One region of the Escherichia sp. TC-EC600-tetX4 genome, then DNA from elsewhere that is predicted to be linked to it. Evidence: predicted binding sites of a transcription regulator. Region 1 holds the regulator's gene; each other region holds the start of a gene.
The links. Region 1 encodes ArgR, which controls arginine synthesis, uptake and breakdown. Its sites were predicted from a motif close to ANTGAATAAAAATACANT; they were not measured.
Positions count from the first base shown of each region.

Region 2: the regulator ArgR is predicted to act here: its motif matches at 1,938-1,955, upstream of argC (N-acetyl-gamma-glutamyl-phosphate reductase).
Region 3: the regulator ArgR is predicted to act here: its motif matches at 1,695-1,712, upstream of argF (ornithine carbamoyltransferase).

Region 1 covers NZ_CP079924.1:498,540-501,822, reverse strand. The annotation lists gene degS (outer membrane-stress sensor serine endopeptidase DegS) at 1-97, shown strand, start outside; gene mdh (malate dehydrogenase) at 160-1,098, opposite strand; gene argR (transcriptional regulator ArgR) at 1,533-2,003, shown strand; gene yhcN (peroxide/acid stress response protein YhcN) at 2,368-2,631, shown strand; gene KXD89_RS02390 (barstar family protein) at 2,687-2,959, opposite strand; gene aaeB (p-hydroxybenzoic acid efflux pump subunit AaeB) at 3,051-3,283, opposite strand, start outside.
Region 2 covers NZ_CP079924.1:4,326,342-4,329,624, reverse strand. The annotation lists gene ppc (phosphoenolpyruvate carboxylase) at 1-141, opposite strand, end outside; gene argE (acetylornithine deacetylase) at 739-1,890, opposite strand; gene argC (N-acetyl-gamma-glutamyl-phosphate reductase) at 2,044-3,048, shown strand; gene argB (acetylglutamate kinase) at 3,056-3,283, shown strand, end outside.
Region 3 covers NZ_CP079924.1:4,001,627-4,004,909, reverse strand. The annotation lists gene yjgL (protein YjgL) at 1-609, shown strand, start outside; gene argF (ornithine carbamoyltransferase) at 665-1,669, opposite strand; gene rraB (ribonuclease E inhibitor RraB) at 1,831-2,247, shown strand; gene KXD89_RS19465 (GNAT family N-acetyltransferase) at 2,392-2,895, opposite strand; gene KXD89_RS19460 (YjgN family protein) at 3,088-3,283, shown strand, end outside.

The sequences.
Region 1 (3,283 bases):
AATTCGCCCTGGTTCGGTGATCCCTGTAGTAGTGATGCGTGATGATAAGCAGTTAACGCTGCAGGTCACCATTCAGGAATATCCGGCAACCAATTAAGTCGTGCGCTCAAAACAAAAAACCGGAGTCTGTGCTCCGGTTTTTTATTATCCGCTAATCAATTACTTATTAACGAACTCTTCGCCCAGGGCGATATCTTTCTTCAGCGTATCCAGCATACCTTCCAGCGCGTTCTGTTCAAATGCGCTCAGGGTACCGATAGATTTACGCTCTTCCACGCCGTTTTTACCCAGCAGCAGCGGTTGAGAGAAGAAACGGGCGTACTGACCGTCGCCTTCAACGTAGGCACATTCGACAACGCCTTGTTCGCCCTGCAGTGCACGAACCAGAGACAGACCAAAACGTGCAGCTGCCTGGCCCATAGACAGGGTTGCAGACCCGCCACCGGCCTTCGCTTCAACCACTTCAGTACCCGCGTTCTGGATGCGTTTGGTCAGATCAGCCACTTCCTGCTCGGTAAAACTAACGCCAGGAACCTGTGACAGCAGCGGCAGAATGGTAACACCAGAGTGACCGCCAATAACCGGCACTTCAACTTCGCCTGGCTGTTTGCCTTTCAGTTCCGCAACAAAGGTGTTGGAACGAATGATATCCAGCGTGGTAACGCCGAACAGTTTGTTTTTGTCATAAACACCGGCTTTTTTCAGCACTTCAGCAGCAATTGCAACTGTGGTGTTAACCGGGTTAGTGATAATACCAATGCACGCTTTCGGGCAGGTTTTCGCAACTTGCTGTACCAGGTTTTTCACGATGCCGGCGTTAACGTTAAACAGGTCGGAACGATCCATACCCGGTTTACGCGCTACGCCTGCAGAGATAAGAACGACATCTGCGCCTTCCAGCGCCGGAGTCGCATCTTCACCAGAAAAACCTTTGATTTTCACAGCAGTAGGGATATGGCTCAGATCGACAGCCACACCGGGAGTCACTGGAGCGATATCATACAGAGAGAGTTCTGAACCTGAAGGCAGTTGGGTTTTTAACAGTAGTGCAAGCGCCTGGCCAATACCGCCAGCAGCGCCGAGGACTGCGACTTTCATCCTAAACTCCTTATTATATTGATAAACTAAGATATGTTGCTCCGCTGCCGCGACCTTAATCCACAAAATTGCCGTTTACAATGACCACATCTCAAGAATGTGTAGTCACGCAAGTTTAGCGTTTATGCATTTAATTGCCGTAATCAGGAACCTAACTTACGTAATTAACAGTCGCTTATGCATTAGCGCAACATTCCAACAGGTGGTGACAATATACCCTACCGTTCAGCCAAAACAACATCAATTTGATAACAATTAATTTACTTTTAAGCAGAATTTGCATGCCGTGACGCAGGCATGTTTCTCAATAACGAAATTTGATAAAATCCCGCTCTTTCATAACATTATTTCAGCCTTCTTCAGGGCTGACTGTTTGCATAAAAATTCATCTGTATGCACAATAATGTTGTATCAACCACCATATCGGGTGACTTATGCGAAGCTCGGCTAAGCAAGAAGAACTAGTTAAAGCATTTAAAGCATTACTTAAAGAAGAGAAATTTAGCTCCCAGGGCGAAATCGTCGCCGCGTTGCAGGAGCAAGGCTTTGACAATATTAATCAGTCTAAAGTCTCGCGGATGTTGACCAAGTTTGGTGCTGTACGTACACGCAATGCCAAAATGGAAATGGTTTACTGCCTGCCAGCTGAACTGGGTGTACCAACCACCTCCAGTCCATTGAAGAATCTGGTGCTGGATATCGACTACAACGATGCAGTTGTCGTGATTCATACCAGCCCTGGCGCGGCGCAGTTAATTGCTCGCCTGCTGGACTCACTGGGCAAAGCAGAAGGTATTCTGGGCACCATCGCTGGCGATGACACCATCTTTACCACCCCTGCTAACGGTTTCACAGTCAAAGACCTGTACGAAGCGATTTTAGAGCTGTTCGACCAGGAGCTTTAATCTCTGCCCCGTCGTTTCTGACGGCGGGGAAAATGTTGCTTATCCCTCTCAACCCCCTGCTTTCCCCTGCGATTAATTTAACGAATAGTGCGTTTTACTGCGACATGTCATTCACACAATGAATACATAAGGTAAAAAAAGCACATTATGCAAAATTCATTATCTAATTGAAAAAACTAGAATTAACGATAAATAACCGTATTTTTAATTCTTTTTTGTTATTAAAATTCACATTTTTAACACTTAGTATCAACTGAAACAGTTAGCGCGGTATTAATTAGCTCAATAATTAGTGTATACTTGATTTTGTGATATGGGTCACGAAACAAAGGCCCAGCTAAAAGATTATGTCGAGGTAAAAATCATGAAAATCAAAACCACTGTTGCTGCATTAAGCGTACTTTCTGTTCTCTCTTTCGGTGCATTCGCTGCCGACTCCATTGATGCTGCACAAGCACAAAATCGTGAAGCAATCGGGACCGTATCCGTAAGTGGTGTGGCGTCTTCGCCAATGGATATGCGTGAAATGCTGAACAAAAAAGCGGAAGAGAAAGGCGCAACGGCCTACCAGATTACTGAAGCTCGTAGCGGTGACACCTGGCACGCTACGGCTGAACTGTACAAATAAACCCTCATCGTCTTGTCCGACGATATTGCCCCCGGTTCGGGGGCTTTTTTTTGCGCTAATGACGAACATTAAAACGCAAATGCCCTTCCAGCTCTTCCTCTGCCTCATCAAACAGCAATATTAACGCGCCAAAACGGCGACGCGTTTTCTCTCCCAGATGAACAAATTCAATCTCAAGTGGTAGCGGCAGGACATCGTTCATTAACACATCCCATAGTGAGTCGAGATCGCGTACCTTATCTTTCGCCAGACCAAAGGTTTGGCTAAAGTCACGATAAAAATCCTCCTGACTCTCAATCTCATCAAAATCAAAGGTATAAATATTCATCTGTTGCCACCGTCACGTTTCGCGGCGAGTTCTGCCGTGCATCGCTAAGTATAGCCATGAAAAAACCGACGCTTTTGGCGTCGGTTTTGACTTAACTATCGGTCAACGCATGTTGATACTTATGGAGCATCCCCGCCAGCCGATTTACCGGTTCCGTCACCTGCGGTGGCGCTTGCCAGATGCGTAGCTTTTCCTGGTAGATTTCCAGTTCTTCCAGCAACTGGCCAAAGTACCGACGACGTTTATCATCGCTACGGGCAGATATCACATGGTCTGCTGTGCGGCGCATTTGTCGGTGAAACGCCGATAAATCCTCGTTAACCG
Region 2 (3,283 bases), 770 kb from region 1:
AGCGCGTGAAGATTTCGACAACTTACGGATAGTTTCTACGCGTTCAAGAATGTGTTCTCCCAACGCATCCTTGATGGTTTCTCCCAGCACTTTGCCGAGCATACTGACATTACTACGCAATGCGGAATATTGTTCGTTCATATTACCCCAGACACCCCATCTTATCGTTTGATAGCCCTGTATCCTTCACGTCGCATTGGCGCGAATATGCTCGGGCTTTGCTTTTCGTCGTCTTTTATAAAGCCACGTAAAAGCGGTGACGTCAAATGCTGCGAAATCGCTTCAGCAAACGAATAAATAGCAGGAATTTACGTCATTAAATTCACGACGCTTTAAATAAGCGTAACTTATGGAAATGTTAAAAAATCGCCCCAAGTAACACCAAAGGTGTAGGTCGGATAAGATGCGCAAGTATCGCATCCGACATTATTGCGGCACTGGAGTTTGGCAACAGTGCCGGATGCGGCGCGAGCGCCTTATCCGGCCTACAGTTGGGCATCGTTTGAGTCACTGTCGGTCGGATAAGATGCGCAAGTATCGCATCCGACATTATTGCGGCACTGGAGTTTGGCAACAGTGCCGGATGCGGCGCGAGCGCCTTATCCGGCCTACGGTTGGGCATCGTTTGAGTCACTGTAGGTCGGATAAGATGCGCAAGCATCGCATCCGACATTATTGCGGCACTGGAGTTTGGCAACAGCGCCGGATGCGGCGCGAGCGCCTTATCCGGCCTACGTTTTAATGCCAGCAAAAATGGTGAATTACCTGGGTTATCAGTTCGCGGGTGGGCTTGATAAACCGTGTTTCCAGATATTCATCAGGTTGATGAGCCTGATTAATTGAGCCAGGCCCCAACACCAGCGTCGGGCATAACGTTTGAATAAACGGCGCTTCGGTACAGTAGTTCACCACTTCGGTTTTTGCTCCGAGCAATTTCTCAACCACTTCAACCAGTTGATGATTCGGTGGGCATTCATAGCCAGGGATCGGCGGATGCAGCTCGTCGACCGTCAGACGACCCGGCCAGCGTTCGCTCACCGGAGCCAATGCATCGTTGAGCAAACCATTAAGTTCATTGAGTGTCATGCCAGGCAGCGGACGAATATCCATATGCAACTCACAGCAAGCGCAAATACGGTTAGAAGCGTCGCCACCGTGAATATGCCCGAGGTTGAGCGTAGGGTATGGCACGGTAAACGCTTCGTAGTGATAACGTTCTTTCAGGTTATCGCGCAATTGCAAAATATGCCCGATGGCGTCGTGCATTAGTTCGATAGCGTTAACTCCGCGTGCTGGATCGCTGGAGTGCCCCGACTGGCCCTGAATACGGATGGCGTTAGAGATATGACCTTTATGTGCGCGTACCGGTTGTAGTGACGTCGGTTCGCCAATGATGGCGCAATCCGGGCGCAGGGCGGTAGTTTCGGCAAAATAACGCGCTCCGGCCATACTGGTTTCTTCATCAGCAGTCGCCAGAATGTAGAGCGGTTTTTTCAGTTTCGTGACGTCGACATCGCGTAGCGCATCAAGGATAAACGCAAAAAAGCCTTTCATGTCGGCGGTGCCTAAGCCGTAAAGCTTGCCGTCATGCTCCGTCAGTGTAAACGGATCGCGCGTCCAGCGACCGTCATCAAATGGCACCGTATCGGTATGCCCCGCCAGCAACAAGCCGCCAGCCCCCTGTCCGATACTTGCCAGCATATTGAATTTGTTGCGAGTTCCTGGAACAGGCTGCACTTCCACATTGAAGCCCAAATCTTTAAACCAGTCCGCCAGCAGAGTGATTAAATCTGCATTGCTTTGATCGAGTGCCTCTTCCGTGGCGCTTATTGAAGGTGTGGCAATCAGAGCGCGGTAAATCTCGATAAATGGCGGTAATTTGTTTTTCATTGTTGACACACCTCTGGTCATGATAGTATCAATATTCATGCAGTATTTATGAATAAAAATACACTAACGTTGAGCGTAATAAAACCCACCAGCCGTAAGGTGAATGTTTTACGTTTAACCTGGCAACCAGACATAAGAAGGTGAATAGCCCCGATGTTGAATACGCTGATTGTGGGTGCCAGCGGCTACGCTGGCGCAGAGCTAGTGACCTATGTAAATCGCCATCCGCATATGAACATAACCGCTTTGACTGTTTCAGCGCAAAGCAATGATGCGGGAAAGTTAATCTCCGATTTGCATCCGCAGCTAAAAGGCATCGTTGATCTGCCGTTGCAGCCGATGTCGGATATCAGCGAGTTTAGCCCAGGGGTGGACGTAGTGTTTCTCGCCACCGCCCATGAAGTTAGCCACGATTTAGCGCCGCAGTTTCTTGAAGCGGGCTGCGTGGTGTTCGACCTTTCCGGCGCGTTTCGTGTTAACGACGCCACCTTCTATGAAAAATATTACGGCTTTACCCATCAATACCCGGAACTGTTGGAACAGGCAGCCTACGGTCTGGCGGAGTGGTGCGGTAATAAATTAAAAGAAGCGAATTTGATTGCGGTGCCGGGCTGTTATCCGACGGCGGCACAGCTGGCGCTGAAACCGTTGATTGATGCCGATCTTCTTGACCTCAATCAGTGGCCGGTGATCAACGCCACCAGCGGCGTGAGCGGTGCAGGGCGTAAAGCGGCCATTTCAAACAGCTTTTGTGAAGTTAGCCTGCAACCGTATGGCGTCTTTACTCATCGCCATCAACCAGAGATCGCCACACACCTCGGTGCTGACGTTATCTTCACCCCACATCTGGGCAATTTCCCGCGCGGCATTCTCGAAACCATTACCTGCCGCCTGAAATCGGGTGTGACCCAGGCGCAAGTCGCGCAAGTGTTACAGCAGGCGTATGCCCATAAACCGCTGGTGCGGCTGTATGACAAAGGCGTTCCGGCGCTGAAAAATGTCGTTGGGCTGCCATTTTGCGATATCGGGTTTGCCGTTCAGGGCGAGCATCTGATTATTGTGGCGACCGAAGACAACTTACTGAAAGGCGCGGCGGCACAAGCGGTACAGTGCGCCAATATTCGTTTCGGCTATGCGGAAACGCAGTCTCTTATTTAAGGGTGCAATGATGAATCCATTAATTATCAAACTGGGCGGCGTACTGCTGGATAGTGAAGAGGCGCTGGAACGTCTGTTTAGCGCACTGGTGAATTATCGTGAGTCACATCAGCGTCCGCTGGTGATTGTGCACGGCGGCGGTTGCGTGGTGGATGAGCTGATGAAAGGGCTGAATCTGCCGGTGAAAAAGAAAAACGGCCTGCGGGTGACGCCTGCTGATCAGATAGACATTATC
Region 3 (3,283 bases), 1.1 Mb from region 1:
GCATGCTCCGTAATAAATCATATTAATCTTCGCAGCGATCAGTCTAAAATAGCTGAGACATTATTTTTCAATCTCGATAAAGAACCCTATAAAAATAGCCCTGAATTACAGGGGTTGATTTGGAATAAGTTGGTTGTATATGTCAATGAATTTAACTTAAGTAATCGAGAAAAAACAAATTTAATACAAAGGCTATTTGATAATGTTGAGTCTATATTTAATGAAGTACCTGTCAGCATTTTAGTGAATGATATTTTTATGAATGATTTCTTTATGAAAAATCCTGAGATGATTAATTGGTACTTCCCTCAGTTACTTAAGAGTTATGAGGGTGAAAAGATTTATTTTGATAATTTAAAATATGATTTAAATGATAATGATAAGGAATCTAATAAAGAAATTTTGAAGAATCAACCAGATAATGTTATCAAAGAAAAACTGAATAATGAATACAAACTTAGATTTAGAATGATGCAAACTATCTTGCAATCGAGAGTTAATGTATTACCATATATTAATGAACAGCGTTTAAATAAACTAAATCCACCGGAAAATTTACGTATAGCAATAGAACACTTTGGGTGGAAGAATAGACCTATCACTGCATAAAATAATGTGATGCCGGGATGGTTTGTATTTCCCGGCATCTTTATAGCGATAGCAATTATTTACTGAGCGTCGCGACCATCACCGCTTTGATAGTATGCATACGGTTTTCCGCCTGATCAAAAACAATGCTGGCGGCAGATTCGAAGACCTCATCAGTGACTTCCATACCGCCATGTAGGCCAAATTCTTCCGCCATTTTCTTGCCAAGCGTCGTTTGGTCGTCATGAAACGCGGGCAGGCAGTGGAGGAATTTGACCTCCGGGTTACCGGTCAACTGCATCATCTTGCTGTTCACCTGATATTCACGCAGCAATGCAATCCGTTCCGCCCATTTCTCTTTTGCTTCCCCCATCGACACCCACACATCGGTATAGATAAAGTCAGCACCTTCAACTCCCTTCGCGACATCTTCAGTCAGCGTAATATTCCCACCATTTTGCTGTGCCAGGGCGCGGCATTCCGTAACCAGCGCAGCTTCCGGCCAGCACGCTTGTGGCGCGACCAGACGCAAATCCAGACCGGTAAGCGCCGCAGCTTCGAGCATCGAATTGCCCATGTTGTTACGCGCGTCACCTGCATAGACCAGCGTCATTTCGTTGAACGCTTTGCCGGGCAAATGCTCCTGCATGGTGAGAAGATCCGCCAGCAGCTGCGTGGGATGGAACTCATTGGTCAGGCCATTCCATACCGGCACGCTAGCGTATTCCGCCAGTGTTTCGACAATCTCCTGACCATAGCCGCGATACTGAATACCGTCATACATGCGACCAAGCACGCGGGCAGTGTCTTTAATCGACTCTTTATGACCAATCTGGCTGCCGCTTGGGCCGAGATAAGTAACGCGAGCACCCTGGTCATATGCGGCAACTTCGAAAGAGCATCGGGTACGAGTCGAGTCTTTTTCGAAGATGAGCGCGATGTTTTTACCAGTGAGTTTGGCTTCTTCTTTACCGCTTTTCTTATCGGCTTTCAGCTTCGCGGCTAACTGCAGCAGGCTGTTGAGTTCAGCTGGCGTGAAATCGAGTAATTTCAGGAAATGCTTATGATAAAACCCGGACATAGATCCCTCCTGTGGCTAACGCCTCAATGAATTAAAATTCAATTTATATGGATGATTATTCATTTGCAAGTCTAAAGCATAAATCTTTGTCACAAAGGTGGAGGCAATGTCAGTGGTGTGTGACAATAAGAGTATCGGCAGGACATTAAGAGGAATGAGCCATGGCAAACCCGGAACAACTGGAAGAACAGCGTGAAGAAACACGTTTGATTATTGAAGAATTACTGGAAGATGGCAGCGATCCGGACGCGCTGTACACCATCGAACACCATCTTTCCGCAGACGATCTGGAAACCCTGGAAAAAGCAGCAGTTGAAGCGTTTAAACTCGGTTACGAAGTGACCGATCCAGAAGAGCTGGAAGTTGAAGATGGTGATATCGTGATTTGCTGCGACATCCTCAGCGAGTGCGCGTTGAATGCCGATCTGATCGATGCCCAGGTTGAACAACTGATGACGCTGGCAGAGAAATTTGACGTTGAGTACGACGGATGGGGCACTTACTTTGAAGATCCTAACGGCGAAGATGGCGACGATGAAGATTTTGTCGATGAAGACGATGACGGAGTTCGCCACTAATTAAGCGTAGCGCATCAGGCCCAGGTAGTTCCTGCAACCTGGTGAATTTGTAGCCCGGATAAGGCATTCATGTCACATCCGGCATAAACAAAACGTACGTTGTTAATGTTCGAATGCCCGCGAGTTGAACACGCGGGCATTTTTTTAGAGTTCGCGCAACATCCGCACTTCACAATCGACATGGCCCGTGCAGCCAAGCGCATAGTCGATATGCTCAAAGCCCAAATGCTCATAAAGCGCAATGGCTTCCTTTAAAAAAGCGGTCGTTTCCAGATAGCAGCGTTTGAAACCCATCTCTCGCGCCTGCTCCATCGCCATTAAGGCCAGTTTTTTTGCCAGCCCTTTGCCGCGGATAGCCGGAAGAAAATACATCTTTTGCAGTTCGCAAATATCCGACTCACTCCCGGTTAATGGCGCTATCCCACCGCCGCCGACCACTTCACCCTCGTACTCAACGACCCAATATGCATGGCCAGGCTGACTATATACTTGATACAGCTCGTCAAGATTCGGATCGGCGACGGTGTAGCCTTTATCAGCGGTAAGACCGTATTCGGCGGATACCTGACGAATGACGCGGGCGATAGCAGGATTATCCTGCAGCGTCAGGCGACGCATTACAGGTGATTGCGGCGCAATGTTATTCATAGTTTAACCCAATAAAAATAAAGTAATTATACATTTGTTTAATACCACTCTCTTCTTACGTACGCAAGCGACTTATAAAGTAATAAAGTTTTTGCCAGCCTATTACTGATAAGAGTATTGTAACGTGGCAGAACATTTTACTGTCTGTATATATAAGTTATATCAATGGATTTTTTAATTCAGGGAATTTTTATGGCTCAAGTTATTAATGAAATGGATGTTCCGTCCCATTCGTTTGTTTTTCATGGTACAGGTGAGAGATATTTTCTTATTTGTGTGGTGAATGTGTTGTTAACGATTATAACGCTAGGTATCTATTTACCATGGGCATTAATGAAATGTAAGCGTTATCTTTATGCTAATATGGAAGTTAACGGACAACGATTTT